One region of the Salicibibacter cibarius genome, then DNA from elsewhere that is predicted to be linked to it. Evidence: riboswitches for the same ligand, from Rfam matches in the RefSeq annotation. Region 1 holds a riboswitch; each other region holds the start of a gene.
What was found. Region 1 has a riboswitch for thiamine pyrophosphate ahead of HUG15_RS03565 (acetylornithine deacetylase). Riboswitches for the same ligand answer to the same signal wherever they lie in the genome.

Region 1 (4,967 bases):
GCGAACATATAAGGAGTTGCAATGAAATGAGTCTACTGAAAGTTACGGAACTGAAGAAACAGCTGAAAACCTTGGACAACAAAGAGCTGATCAGCATTATATCAGAAATTTATAAAATCAGCCCTGATGCGAAAAAATATTTATCCGTAAAATTTACCGGGGAAGACGGGGTAAATGATTTATATGAAGAAGCGAAGGCAAAGATTGAAGACGAGTTCTTTCCCGAGAAGGGCTTCGGGAAATTGCGGCTAAGGGAAGCGAAGAATGCTATTAACAAGTTCAAGAAATTGACAGGGGATGATTTTAAAGTTGTCGATCTTACCCTTTTCTATGTAGAAAACGGGGTAGATTTCACGAACGAATATGGAGATATTAATGAAAGTTTTTACGATAGTATGGAACGTGCTTATGCTTCCGTCGTACGTTGGTGCAGTGAAGAGGAAGACTATTATCGGCACTTTGCAGACAGGTTACAAAATGTCGTGATCAATACGGATGGTCTTGGCTGGGGATTTCATGATGGGTTGAGTGACATGTATTATTCGCTACCTTGGGTGGAATGACTACGGAGATGTTTAATGTAGCGGGGCCAGTGGTCTATATCAGAAGTTCTTCCCAAAACGCCTATTCACATATCTCCCGATTCTTTGAGGACTGCTAAGGACAACAACCCATCTTTAGAGTCCTCCACTATCGCACCTGAGGACTGACCGGGTTTAAAAACAGCCTTTAGAGTCCTCAGTTGCCAGGCCTGAGGACTGCTAAGGACAACAACCCATCTTTTGAGTCCTCTCTACTATCGCACCTGAGGACTGATCGGGGTCAAAAAATAGCATGTTGAGTCCTCAGTTGCAGCTGGATTTTTTGTGCAGGAAAGAACTCTTGAAACGTTGCGCTAGCCCTGCCACAAAGGATGCCATTATTCACTATACGATCTCTTCAGGCCATCCTTCCCGATTATAAGCCATATCCCAAAACATAAACTCATAGCGGCTCGTGTTCAGAAAAATAGCCTCCAGTCGGTCCAGCTCCGCTTCGGGTTTGCCTTCCGTGAGCTCATCAAGCTTCCTGATCAACCAATCGCCAATTTCGCCAAATTCATCGGACGCATACATCCGCACCCATTCGCCGTATTGTTCGTGTTCGGTGGCGCCGGGGATTTTAGCGAGTTCGATGCCAATTTCATAATAGCTCCAAGCGCATGGAAGGATAGCGGCGATCAGTTCTGCGATGGAACCCTTTTGCGCTTCCGCCATCATGTAACCACTATAAGCAAGGGTGACAGGCCCGGGGACCGTTTCCTCAAGATTTTCGCTGGAAATGCCGAGTCGTTCGGCGTAGGAGCGATGTAAGTCCATTTCCATGTTCAAAGTATCATCGAGGGCTTTAGCGAATCCTGACATCGTTTCCAAATCTGGCGCAAGAACGGTGCCCATGGCCATGACGCGGGAATACTCAATTAAGTATTTGTAATCCTGGCACATGAAAAATTTAAAAGATTCAATGTCCAATGTGCCGCGCCCGATTCCCTGTACAAAGGGATGTTCATGACTTGCTTTCCAGATCGGGTCCGCGGTTTTTCGAATGCGCTTGCTGAATGTCATTATGATCTCTCCTTTGGTTGATTACACCACTTAACGATGAAGCGGAGCAGTGTTTTCGTGTAGTCTAGCAATTGATCGATGTCGATGTGTTCATTAACGGCATGCGCATGTTCCAATTTTCCGGGGCCGTAGCATACCGTGGGAATGCCGGCCTCGGCGAGCCAACCACCGTCATTGACGGATGGGGACATGGATATTTTTGCAGGTTCTGAAAATGTTTGCTCATGTGCTTCCATCAAGTCATTGACAGCTGCATGATCTTCATCAATAGAAAAAGACGGAAATACCTCGCCGCGCTCTTCAATCATCGACCCGCCGCCCCATTGAAACGTAGGCGGATGATCTTTCATCCAGAGATCGGCGTTTGCCGTTGCCAAAAGATGATCTTCGATTTCTTTTGCCACGGAATCAGCGCTTTCATCCGGATAGAAATGAACGGTGATCCATAGTCTACATTCGTCAGCCACGAAAGCGGCATGGCGCCCACCTTCAATCACAGCGGGGTTGATGGTATTTGTGCCCGGGGTGAAACCGGGATATGATTTGTTTATCGCCCAATCGCGCTCTAATTCCTGTAGTGCTGTGATCAGTTTATTCATTTTTTCAATGGCACTTGCCGCTCGCAATCCACCGCCGGCGTGGACCATGCGTTGACGTGTGCCATCATGGTGGGTCGCCGGGCTTTTCACCGTTACCCAGCCTGTGATCACACCACCTTGTCCGTGAAGCTCGCAATCACTCGTGTCAGCTACTATGGCGAAATCTGCTCCATAGTCACGTTCGCAACACTGCTTCGTGCCGGCCTCTCCAACTTCTTCGCCAATCACAGACTGCAGTAACACGTCTCCGCGAAGATCGACGTCATTCTCGTGCAACAGTTGAAGTGCGAATAAACAGGCGGCAATACCTCCTTTCATATCTGCTGATCCCCGTCCGAAGAGCGTTCGGTCTCGTATGACTGCTTCAAATGGAGGCGTTTCCCAGCCCTCGTTTTCTTCCACCGAAGCAACATCAATATGCCCATTCAATATTAGACTTTGAAAATCTTCTGAATGGGATCCTGTTCGTGTGCCAACAACATTCGGATCCCCGGGATAAACGTCCCATTGGTCTACATCGAAACCTATTGTTTGGAGTTTGTCGGCTATGTAGCTTTGAATCTCATCCGTGTTTCTGGCCGGTGGGGCAGGTGTGCGAAACGCGATCAAATCCGATAGCAAGCCAATTAACTCATCTCTGCGCTTTTCCACTTGTTGAATGAGCGTTTTCATTTTTTTCCCCCCAAAATAAAAACCACTTCCCATCATAGGAAGTGGCGATGCCGGAAACTATACTATACGTCATCAGCCCACTTCCCTCCGCCAGTGCGAACTGGATCAGGTGAATAAGGGTCGAGACTGCGTCTCTCTCAGCTAATAAAAGCACCCCTAGTGGTTTGTTTTCTTGATATTGTATTCTTATAATATAGTATCACCAATAAAAGAAATAATCAAATATTTCCTGTCGATCGTTTGATTGGGTATGCATAAGGGAAAAGGATAACAATCATTTTCTAAAGGTATAATATGGCTGTAGTGATCGGCCACAGGGGTAATTATCAAAAATAAAACAAATGGGAAACTCAAATTTATACTGGTAAGGGAAGGTGAGAGGGGGCCTTTATGTCTGCGCAGGAAAAAAAACCGGAACTATACGTGTTATCAGAAACCGCGATCAATATTGTTTTTGGAACGGAAATTGATCCGGAAATCCATAAACGTACAAAAAAAATGATGGACTTGTTGGAAGACGCTCCATTCGAATGGTATCTCGAATGCGTTCCGAGCTATACTGGTCTAACCGTCTTTTACGACCCGGTAAAGGTGTTCCGTATCATGGAGAAAAGAGATACTCCGAGTGCATACGTGATGGAAAAGTTGCGGGAAAAAGTTCATGAGATAGGGGAGACGACGGGGGACGACGGTATGGGGGATGTCGTAACGATCCCCGTTTGTTATGAAGAAGCTTTTGGTCCCGATTTGTCCCATGTGGCGAAGGAGAACGGCCTTTCTGAAGAAGAAGTGATCCGAATTCATACAAGCGGCGAGTATCTGGTATACATGATCGGTTTTGCTCCCGGCTTTTCTTTTCTCGGTGGGATGTCAAAAAAGATTGCTACGCCGCGAAGGAGTGAACCACGAACAAAAATCCCCGCCGGTGCTGTCGGGATCGCCGGCATTCAAACAGGAGTGTATCCGCTTGAGACACCGGGAGGATGGCAGCTGATCGGGCAAACACCCCTTAAAATGTTTGATCCGAACCGGGAACAACCGAGCTTGCTGAAGTCCGGGGACATGGTTTATTTTAAGGCAATTACGCGCACGGAGTTTGAAGTGTACGAGGAGGGGACATGTGAGTTTATTTATCTTGAAAGCAGGCTTGTTTACGACCATTCAAGACCGAGGCCGAATTGGTTTTTTGCAGCAAGGGGTTTTGGAGAGCGGCGCGATGGATCGTATCGCTTTGCAAAGTGCAAATGCCATCGTGGGCAATCATGAAAATGAAGCCGTGCTTGAAATGACGATGAACGGTCCGGAGGTCAAGGTCGAGAGGGATAGCCTTATAGCGGTAACAGGTGGAGGCATGGTACCAACAGTCAATGGTACGGCTTACTCACTTGGGGTGCCTCTTTTTGTCCCTGCCGAAAGTACGCTTGCGTTTAAACCGGTTGCCCTCGGTTATCGTGCTTATCTGGCGGTTGCGGGTAGTCTAGATGTACCTGTAGTGATGAATAGTAAGAGTACGTATGTGCGTGCGGGAATCGGGGGTTTGGAAGGCCGGCCACTTAAAAAAGGGGATCGGTTACATGTAGGGGAAAAGGATAGAGAAGCAAATAGGCGTTTTGAACAGATTTCCCAAAAAGCAGACGGAAGCGTATTTGCAGAAAATTGGGGGGCAAATGGCAGTCTGCTCGACCGTGGACAACAAAAAATAAGGGCGTTTCCCGGTACCCACTTTAAGCAGTTTACAGCGAAGAGTCGGGAACGATTTTTTCAACAATCGTTTACAGTTTCGACGCAATCGGACCGTATGGGGTATCGGTTGCAAGCAGAAGAAGACGCTCCCATCGAACGCCAAGAATCTTTTAGTCTCTTATCGGAGCCTGTCGCGTTTGGAACGGTGCAAGTTCCGAGTGACGGCCAACCGATCGTTTTAATGGCTGATCGGCAGACGACAGGTGGCTATCCGCGCTTTGCACAAGTGGCAGCGGTTGATTTAGGGCGGGTTGCCCAGTTCCGGCCGAATGAAAAAGTAATGTTTGAACCGATTACCTTTCAAGAAGCTGAAACACTTTATTTAAAACAGGCCCGAGCAATGCGTGAA
Region 2 (4,967 bases), 1.3 Mb from region 1:
GGGGTCATCGGCAATGTACGGCAGGGTGATAAACCCTTCTTCCAAAAGCATTTCCGTCGCCCGATACGTTTCAACGGCATCAGGCAAAAGGGTTTGATCATCCCCAATCACTTCGACTTTAACCATGTCGCTCAATCCCGAAGCGCGAGCAAGTTTTGCAATGCGAACGGCTTCTTCCGCCGTTTTTGCCCCGGCTGTGTTCGGTAACATGGAAAACGTATCCGGTTGCAGCTCCGAAACGAGATCATCATCACTGTCATCCAAATTCATTTTAGCGACTGCAAACGTCAAAATCTCCGTCTCCGACGCTTGCACGGCTTTCCGTTGCACATCAACATCCGGAAACGTTCCGGTCCCCAATAACAATCGTGACCGAAACGTTCGATCCCCTATTTTCAACATGTTCATCCTCCCCCTACAAAACGGACAACGAGTATTTGATCACCCTCGGCGAGCGCCGTTTTTTCATATTCGTCAGGCTTGAGCGCGACCTCGTTGTGTTCAATCATGGCCTTTTTATCCGCTAAATTATAATACATGCGAAAATCTTCAATCGTTTCCACATCTGCAGGAACATCCATCGTTTCTTCATTGACTTTGATATTCACGATTCATTCCCCCTTTAATGTTTCGATCAGGCTGAAACGCCTGCAAAACTTCCGCCTTTCCACTCGTAATCGCGGCAACCATCTCCTTCCCGGAAGCCGGCGCCAATAAAATGCCGTTACGTCCGTGGCCACTACAGAGCCAACAGCCACGGATGGACGGATGAGGCCCCATCAGAGGAAGGTCATCCGTCGTTTGCGGACGAACGCCCGCCCACATTTTCGTGATTTCCGCGCGCGCCACTTCAGGAACGAGTTGTCGCGCCCGCCGAAGCACTTCACCGATGCCTTGCACCGTTGCTCTTCGATCGCGTGATAAGCCGGAAGTCGCGCCGATGAGCGTTTCGCCATTTGGCTTCGGCACGAAATAGAAGTGTTCATGATACAACGTCTTCGTTACGAGCGGGCGTTTCCCTTGTACGCGAATCGCCTCTCCTTTCACCCCTTCAATCGGCAGGGTTCGATCCGCGGAAAGCTCAAGCAAATCGGGACCGGTTGCCAAAACAACGTGTTCGCCATAAAATTCCTCGCCGCTTGTCGACATGACCCCTTCGCATTGATCACCATTTTGAAGCAGCGAGCATACGCCGGTATACGTTTTCAATTCAGCGCCTTGAAGGACCGCTGCTTGTCGAAAGGCAGCGGCTGTTTGCACAGGTTCCACGTGCGCTTCTTCGGGAAAATAAAGGGCACCCGTTGCCCCATCGGCAAGGAAAGGAAGATGTTCGTACAATTGTGCAGCCGTTAAGCATTGCACCGATTCCCCGGCAGCCGTTTGCCATCGTTCAATTTCAGTTAATTTTTTCCATTCTTCCGGCGAAAAAGCCGGTTTAATCGCGCCGGAAACCGTTCGGCCAATGGAGGTCCCCGTTTGTTCCATTAGTTCCTCGGCCAACTGCGCGTACAATTGCCGGCTTTTTTTCGCAAGGGGGTACAAAGGCGTCCGTGACTGCAGTTCCACTTGCACCCCCAACATACCGGCGGCTGCCGAAGTTGTGCCTTTTGCCGCATTTCCACGGTCAAGAATTAGTGTTTTCAACCCTGCCCGTGTGCCGTAATACGCAATCGCAAGTCCTATTATCCCTGCACCGACGATTATCAGATCGTAGGATTCATATCGTTTCATAGCTAAACTGCCCGAAGCGATTAAAATGGCTTGCTTCTTCTTCCGGTTTTTCCGCTTCCCAAAAACCTGAAATCAGCGCAATGCCCGAAGCGCCGGTATGGGCTATCCCGCCTAAACGGTCACGGGTAATACCTCCGATTGCCAGCACAGGGACGCTAACCGCTTGCACAACCGATTGCAATGCCTCAACCCCCCGGGGCGGGACGTCGGGTTTGCTCGCGCTCGGATATACATGCCCGTAATAAAGATAGTCCGCACCTTCTTCAGCCCGGGCTTTGGCTTCCCCGAGATTATGAACCGACGCCCCCACTTGCAAATGCGGCGCTTCTTTTTTTATTTCTTTTGCCGTCAGCGGGGAATGGCTCGGCAAGTGCACACCCCCTAACTCCCACGCGGCCGCTGCCTCTGCATGCTCGTTGAGGATAATTTGCTCGCGCCGCAGGCCAATTTTACAAAGTTGGTCAATTTGTTGTTTCAACCGCTGCAGCGAAGCTTCCTTATCGCGAATATGAACGATGTCAATATTTTTCAATGCATGCCGTAACTGCCTTATTTGCATGTGAAACGGCAGGTTGTTCGTCGTAATTAAATGCCAAGTCACAGTTTACCTCCTTACCAGCCTTCAAGGCACGACAAAAAGCCGTCCTTGAGACAGCAAAGGACAGCAGAAAGAATGATTCCCGTTCTTCATCTACTTTCCTCCGCTGGCTTTATCATCCAGATCAGGTTCCAAGGGTTCGAGGTTCTCCTCATCTCAGCCCCGGCAGGGCACCCCCAGTAGAAATGCTTATTTAACTATATTATACACGCAACCAGGAAAATACGTCAATTTTTATCGGCGGAAGGGGCGTATATCAGCGGAAACCGGGCGTATATCAGCCAAATCGGACAATTTATCAGCGAAAATCAGCATTATATCAGCCATTTAAAGGTCAGTAAGCATATACCGCCGGCTTTTATTTTTTCCTTGTATGGGAAGCTCTAATTGGGTGAGGAGTTTGCGGACAATTGAAGCAGAGGGGATATCGAGGAAAATTCGCGCTTCGCGGTTCGAAATAGATGGTTGGAAAAGTATACGATAGTCTTTCAGACTTTCAGCATGAGCCATTTTATGGCGAAAAGAACACCGAGGGCAATGCCATCCATTTCCATGGATCCTTTGCATGGACAACTTGAAACAAGACGGACAGTGAACACCGGTGAGCAAGTCGAACCGACTGATGTTATAGGCTTCTACGACATTGTCAGGTTGCTCATGATGACCGTCAAGCAATTGCTGTGATAATTCCTTTTGCGCAGAGGAGGATAACTGATCAGCAGGGTTTTCTTTTTTCAGTTGCAGAACTCTCTGTGGCAAGACCTCCGCACGTACGATGGATTGCATGAAGTGACGCGGGGCATTTTTAAAGGTCAAGGTTGCTGACGGGTTGCCGGAAATGACGAGAGGGGCAACCGGCAGATTGAAATAGCCTCTCGCATTCAGCCATTGACGGAGCAATGTTCTCTGCCTTGCCACCTGGATATATGGGTGACTAAAACTTTTGACCTCGCCTTGATAGGTCCGTGAAAATTGGTGGATATCTTCATCAAATAAAATTTCCCCGGCAATCGTCTTAATCTCCAAAAGAATGGCGACCCGTTTCGATAGCAACATGGTATCGATTTGAAACTGCTCACCATCTGTCGTTTTCAGGCACAACCCATAAAATAGCCAGTATTCACCTTCCGGTAGCTGTTTCAGGTAAAAATCCAGAGAACATTCGCCCTTATAGCCAACTTCCCACATACGATGATCTCGGGATACCTTCTCCATTCTGGGGTGATTTTCCAACAAACGTCGCTTCATTGCTTCCAGTGCCATTAATTGTTTGGGTGGTATTCGCTCTTTTAAGACAATCAGTGTTTTCACCCCCTTTCAATTGAATATCAGCAGGATATCAGCCGAAAAGCGGAATATATCAGCCAAATCGGCCGTTTTATCAGCCAAAACAAACCATTTATCAGCTAAATACGATCAACGCGCCTCCTCTTCCACATCCCACGCCCCCTGCTGTTTTCGAATAAATACAATTTGTCCGATGTGGTAACTCGTATGGATCATCATATTCGCGAGCTCCGTCCCCCACGTCTCACCGCTTTCTCCATGAACGGGCGCTCGCCAATCGGATTCCGTTGTCCCATCAATGGTGTGCAGCCATTCATCCATCATCGTTGTTAACTGGGCCACGGTGACCGACCAATCCCGATTTTCCCCGCTTCGAAAAGTCGTTTCATTCCCTTCCTCAATAGGGGGAACAGGCTCACCTTTGAACCGTTCCAGACAACGATTATTATATACAATAAGATGATTGACGATTTCATGAATGCTATGGTCGGTTTCCTCTCGTTTCCAATTTGCTTGCTCATCCGTTACTCCCGCGAGCGCCTGCTGAAGGCATGCGAACCAATGGTTTTCATCATGACAAGCGGATAACTGCCGATAAAAAACTTGTTTTACCCCCATCAGTGATCCTCCCCGTTTATGCTTAATAATTATGCTTTCGCCATTTAAAGCAAAAATCCTGCAAAAAATAAAAAAATGCAGCCAACACTGGCCACATTTTTTTAATAAATCACCCAATGGATCTCGTACCAATACCCATCGGAATCATATTCCAAATCCACTTGGTATTCTCCGGGTCCATAGCCGGTTTCCATTTGCCCTTGCACCAAATAATGGTCTTCGCCCTGTTCCATGATGGACGTGGCTTCTTGAGAAGCAATTTCGACTCCTGTCACTCCTTCGGTTTGAAGTTCACGCATCAACACTTCCTCCGCATCATCATACGCAACGTCCTTACTCACCCCAAAACAACCGGCCAAAAGTAAAACGAGGGCGAACAACAGACAGGAGGTTTTCTTCACTCAATCCCGCTCCTTCATTTGTACATATATTCACCACTTATTACTCTTTTTTACTTATGTAGTACTACATGTACATATGCCGGTAATCTCACGAATGAAAGGTTTTATTAAAACAACCCGGGCTTCTTTTATAACCCGGGTTGTTTTTTGCTTGGTATGAATTTAAAGATCCAAATCTTCCTCTTCCAGCTCTTGCATTTCACTTTCCAATTCCTCTAAATCGACCGCCTCATCGATGGCTTCTTCCGGAATGTCAATTTCATCGATTTCATCAAAATCGGAGAAAGTCCCATGCATTTCTTGAGACATCTCCATTGTCTGTCCTTCTTCTT
Region 3 (4,967 bases), 120 kb from region 1:
TGGCCCAAAAATGAGTCTTCAAAAAGGGTTTTGATGTATTGGTATTCCTCAGACGTCTTAAAGGCATGAATATCGACCGCTCCTGATTCTGAGATGGCTGCGATAATCACGTCCAGGAGCTCATCAAACATTTCCCATAACCGTTGTGCCATATTTTTCTCCACCATGTCGTCTTTCATCTCTTCAAATAACCCTCCCAAGGTTTCGTAATCGTTGATTCGTCGGAAATAAGACAAAAAGGCATACAGGATGTAGGTGGTTGTTACATGGGCGATTTGCGCGTCGAAATCTTGGGATTGGCATTTCCCCAGACGAAGGTGCTGTTTCGTCTCTCTGAAAAAAACTTCGATCGTCCAACGAACCGAATAAATGTCCATGGTTTCAATGAATGATAAGCTGATATCTGTAGAGAGATACAGTCGCCACTCTTTTTGGTACGGAAAGCGGCAAAAAAACAATTTGACGGTTTCATCGATCCCGGGATAGTAGACGGTGACTTCATAATAACGCGTATTGCGTTTGCGGCAACGTTTTTCTTTTCCTTCGCTTTTCAGGGTTTTCAGCAGTTCCTTCGCATGCATGTCTTTCCCTTGGTAACGGTACTTTCTCCAGTCCTTGCGGACAGCACAAATGACGTGCATCGCTCCATCTTTGACCCCTCTGCACGTGCGGATAAAGTCCTTGCTGGCAAACCAACTGTCTACGAGAACATACTTGGCTTTGAAACCGTGCTTCACCGCTCTTTTGAGCATACGTATCGCATTCGTGATTTTGTCGACATCGCATTCCTTCTTGCGCTTGGCACCGTTTGAGCGAGGATCACGCTTCTTTTGATATTGCTCTTTCCGCTGTTTCTTGTATAGCTTCTTTTCAGAATGAAGACTGAAATCAAGCGGGTTAAAGCTTTTCCCATCAAAGAGTCCCATGGTGAGATTTTTGAACCCGAGCGTTGCTTTGGATTTCTTGCGTCCGGCCACATGGTCGTGGACGTAAGAAACCTCTTCAATCCGGCGGCCAACACGCTCGTCCATCGTATCATCAAAGATAAAAGCCGACTTATCGTCCACGTCCTGATCAGGGTTAACCAAAGATTGAAACTGCTTAGACACATGAAGAAGCAGGTTGCGCCAAGGCATCCGGGCGTGGTTTTTCAAGCGATAAATCGTATCCTTTTGCATTTTGGTGACCTGTTTGTATCCACTTTTGTAGAAGGCATTGACGCTGTTCAAAAACATCAGTGGAAACACCAATAGTAAGGTGATGATATCTGCAACCGGATATCCTTGCTCTTTCTTCAATCCGACCTTGTGACAAAGGGAACGAAAGTTGAACGTTTTCATAACATCCCTTATAATTGAATCAATTGAAAAACTATGAGTTTGAATCACTTTTTCAATCTCTTTGGTTTTTCCCCGCATGGTAACACGTCCTTTTGGCATGATTTGGATTGGTACCTTAATTATACCAAAAGCCCTGTGTTCATGCGGGTTTTTTACGTTTTTTCATCCATTTTCATGGTGTTTTTTTATTGATTTATCAGGGTGCGAAACTCGAGTCCATTATATCATGTTTTCAGGAGAAAGTGGATTTCTTGAGTGTGAGAAAAAATATGAAGATCCCGCATAATTATGATAGAATAAAGGAAAAGAAAAAACCACTAGGGGTGCGTACAGCGCTGAGAGAAGTGATTGCTTCAACCCTTCGAACCTGATCCGGGGAGTACCGGCGGAGGAAAGTGGCTTCGGGACGTAAGCGAAGAGAGCACTTGATTCTTGTCCTATGCGCCGCCACCTTCCGTCCGAAGGTGTTTTTTTACACTCTCAGAAAGTATAAATTGTTCGGATGATAGTATTAAGAAAAACTTTGCCCCTCGCCATCTTTAGCGATAAGTCAAGTTTTTCTAAATTGAAGGGCAACGCTGGTTTCGTGCCGAGAGCCGAAGGAGGGCGCGGACATGACAGAAATAGCAAAAGCATTAACGGTGGCAGGGACGGATCCGAGCGGAGGAGCCGGTATTCACGCGGATTTGAAAACGTTCCAGGAGATCGGCGTATACGGGATGAGTGTGATCACATCAGTCGTCAGCCAGAATACGCTCGGAGTAAAGTCATTTGTGGATCTAGAACTTGATTTTGTGGAAAGCCAATTTGACGCGGTATTTGAAGATATATCTCCGGATGCGGTGAAATCGGGGATGCTTTCCAATCCGGAAGTAATGACGTTGACAGCCAAAAAAATAAGGGAAGCAAATGTCGCCAATTATGTCCTTGACCCCGTAATGATTGCGTCCAGTGGACACGCGCTCATTTCGGAATCGGCCAGGGAGACGATTGCGAAAGAGCTTCTTCCTTTGGCAACGGTCGTGACGCCGAATTTGCCGGAAGCGGAGGCGTTGACAAATCGAACGATCAAGACGGTCGACGATATGAAAGAAGCCGGGCGGATACTCGTAGAGGAATATGGGACGAGCGCTGCATTGATCAAAGGCGGGCATTATGAAGGCGAGGCCGATGATTATCTGTATGATGGCCAAACGTTTGAAAAATTCTCGGCGAAACGCTTTGATACGAAACACACGCACGGAAGCGGTTGTACGTATGCAGCGGTTATTACAGCCGGCCTGGCGAACGGAAAGTCCCTCTATGAAGCGGTGAAAATTGGCAAAGCATATATCACTGCCGCGATCTCAAATCCGCTCAATATCGGAAAAGGGCAAGGACCGACGAATCATTGGGGGCATCGCTGGTCTGACGTTCAACCCCCGATCAAAGTGTAAGGAGCGCGAAACATGGCCATTCAAGTCAGCAAAAAGGCAGCACGGCGGTTCCTTCTCGCGAAATCAGGTCTGAATAATTATGGTGCACTCGACTCGAATGTGGCGACAGCACTTCGCCAATTGGAATGCGTGCAATTGGATCCGGTGGCGATCATTGAGCGTAATCACCACCTTGTATTTTTCAATCGTTTGGAAAAATACAATCGGCAAGAACTCGAACGCCAATTGTGGGAAGGGCATGCTTTTGAATATTTTGCCAATGCAGCTTGTTTACTCCCAATGGAGGACTATCCGATTTTTAAAGGGAAAATAAAAACGAGTGAGCGGGAATGGGCATCGAAAAGGCATCTGTATCAAGATGTGGAACGTATGATCCGCCAAGCGTTAGCAGATCAAGGCCCGTTGCCATCCAAGGCCTTTGCTTCAGATAAAAAGGTTGTCGGTGCCTGGGACCAACCAACGCACGCGACAACGAAAGAAACGAGTCATGTGCTTCGAGTCCTGTTTGAAACCGGTGCCATTCAAGTATGTGGCAGACAAGGGTCTGAGCGCTATTTTGCTTTGAGCGAAGATGTTATTCCCGCGGCCTGGCAACAAGAAGCAGAAGCGATCAGCGAAAAAGAAGCGGACCGAAGACTTGTGCACAAATACTTGCGCGCATACCGCCTGATCGATGACAGCGATCCGCGATTTGGTTGGCAGCGTATGACAGCTAAGGAGCGTAAGGACTGGGTGGACGGCTTTATCTCTGATGGCACGCTCACCCCGGTGGATATCGAGGGCGCGACCGGGCGATACACAGTGTTGCAAGAAGAAGCTGAACAGCTACTTGCATACGAAGCACACAATGAGCGCGTCAACAATGCCGTCTCTTTTTTGCCACCCCTCGATAATTTGTTGTGGCGCAGAACGCGCTTGGAAGATTTATTCGATTTCACGTATCGTTGGGAAATTTATATACCGCAACACAAGCGGCGCTATGGTCCATACGCACTTCCAATCCTGCTGGATGATCAGCTGATCGGACGGGCAGATCCGTTTTTTGACCGTGACCATGGGAGGTTTTCTATTCATGTCCATGAAGAACCTTCCCGGAAATGGTCAAAAACGCGTGCGGAACTAGTGGAGCGCGGGGCCAGACGCATGGGGGAACGTCTCGGTGCAGAGGACGTCCGAGTCACGGGGGTGAAGAAGTAAACGTGACGATCGGTCGGGAAACAAGGCATTACCCTTTTTCTGCCAAGTTCCCCGCGCTTTCCAAGGTCACAATGTTTTCTTTACTCTCGCCATCGACATCCGCAACAATCGCCCGACCTTCATAAGTGCCTCCTTCAGCTTCAAACTCAAAATACATCGGTGTTTTTGAACTTACGGCATCAAAGATTAAATTTTGCTCTTCAACGCCTTGAAATGTGCCGGTCCAATCATCGTTATCTTTTACTTCAATATTACCAACACGGAAATTGAACACCTTTCCATCTGTTGTTCGTAAAGCGTCTACTTTCATGACCGAATCCTCCTATTTCATCGTATGTAATTATCTTTCCCGGCAAAGCATGAAAACAAACGATGGATTTTTTGTGCGTAAGTTGTGTAAAAGGTCGAACTCCGTATCAATCGACTATATGCAGACGTCTATCGATCTGTTTTCAGCGGTTGCCAGGATTTCAGAACGTAAGGATACGGGAATAGGAGAAATGTAGGGCGCTTTGTCCTGAAAATCGGTGAATACAGGACAAAATCTCGGGTGACCCTAAAATTTTGTCTTTAAAAGGGTTTGAATCAAGATAAAACCGCATCAATAGGTCCGATTTTTGATCTCAAAATTAGGGGCAAAGCGTCGTTGAACAGCATAATAAAGCCGTCAGGGCAGCCAAGAAATTTTCCGATGCCTGCCTTCGGGAGCACGTGCGATTACCACCGGGATAAAGAGATGGAGGGATAGAAAAAATGCCTCGTCAATCAAACGTTATTTTGCATGGAATGAAACTTATAATGAAAAATGACGTATGGATAAATGGATATATTTTTTTGCGAAATGAAACGATCATTGCTGTCGGGAAAGATTTAAAAGACGACGATTTTCCCGGAATCCCGAGGCGGATGTACAGAGAGAACATGCTTGCGTTTCCCGGGTTTATTGACATTCACACCCATGGCGGATACGGGGTCGATGTGATGGACGGCAGCC

Region 2: it holds a riboswitch for thiamine pyrophosphate, as region 1 does, so the genes downstream of both, HUG15_RS19570 (thiamine phosphate synthase) here and HUG15_RS03565 (acetylornithine deacetylase) in region 1, are expected to answer to the same signal.
Region 3: it holds a riboswitch for thiamine pyrophosphate, as region 1 does, so the genes downstream of both, thiD (bifunctional hydroxymethylpyrimidine kinase/phosphomethylpyrimidine kinase) here and HUG15_RS03565 (acetylornithine deacetylase) in region 1, are expected to answer to the same signal.

The regions. Positions count from the first base shown of each region.
Region 1 covers NZ_CP054705.1:673,003-677,969, forward strand. The annotation lists gene HUG15_RS03555 (DUF6155 family protein) at 27-563, shown strand; gene tenA (thiaminase II) at 927-1,604, opposite strand; gene HUG15_RS03565 (acetylornithine deacetylase) at 1,604-2,875, opposite strand; TPP riboswitch at 2,941-3,043, opposite strand; partial or broken gene pxpB (5-oxoprolinase subunit PxpB) at 3,266-3,988, shown strand; gene HUG15_RS03575 (5-oxoprolinase subunit C family protein) at 3,996-4,967, shown strand, end outside.
Region 2 covers NZ_CP054705.1:3,879,553-3,884,519, forward strand. The annotation lists gene HUG15_RS19555 (thiazole synthase) at 1-402, opposite strand, end outside; gene thiS (sulfur carrier protein ThiS) at 405-608, opposite strand; gene thiO (glycine oxidase ThiO) at 589-1,731, opposite strand; gene HUG15_RS19570 (thiamine phosphate synthase) at 1,718-2,332, opposite strand; TPP riboswitch at 2,411-2,517, opposite strand; gene HUG15_RS19575 (nuclease-related domain-containing protein) at 2,657-3,640, opposite strand; gene HUG15_RS19580 (DinB family protein) at 3,746-4,234, opposite strand; gene HUG15_RS19585 (hypothetical protein) at 4,336-4,635, opposite strand; gene HUG15_RS19590 (DUF6612 family protein) at 4,798-4,967, opposite strand, start outside.
Region 3 covers NZ_CP054705.1:790,231-795,197, forward strand. The annotation lists gene HUG15_RS04055 (IS4 family transposase) at 1-1,418, opposite strand, end outside; TPP riboswitch at 1,650-1,751, shown strand; gene thiD (bifunctional hydroxymethylpyrimidine kinase/phosphomethylpyrimidine kinase) at 1,955-2,776, shown strand; gene HUG15_RS04065 (winged helix-turn-helix domain-containing protein) at 2,789-3,973, shown strand; gene HUG15_RS04070 (hypothetical protein) at 4,002-4,283, opposite strand; gene nagA (N-acetylglucosamine-6-phosphate deacetylase) at 4,727-4,967, shown strand, end outside.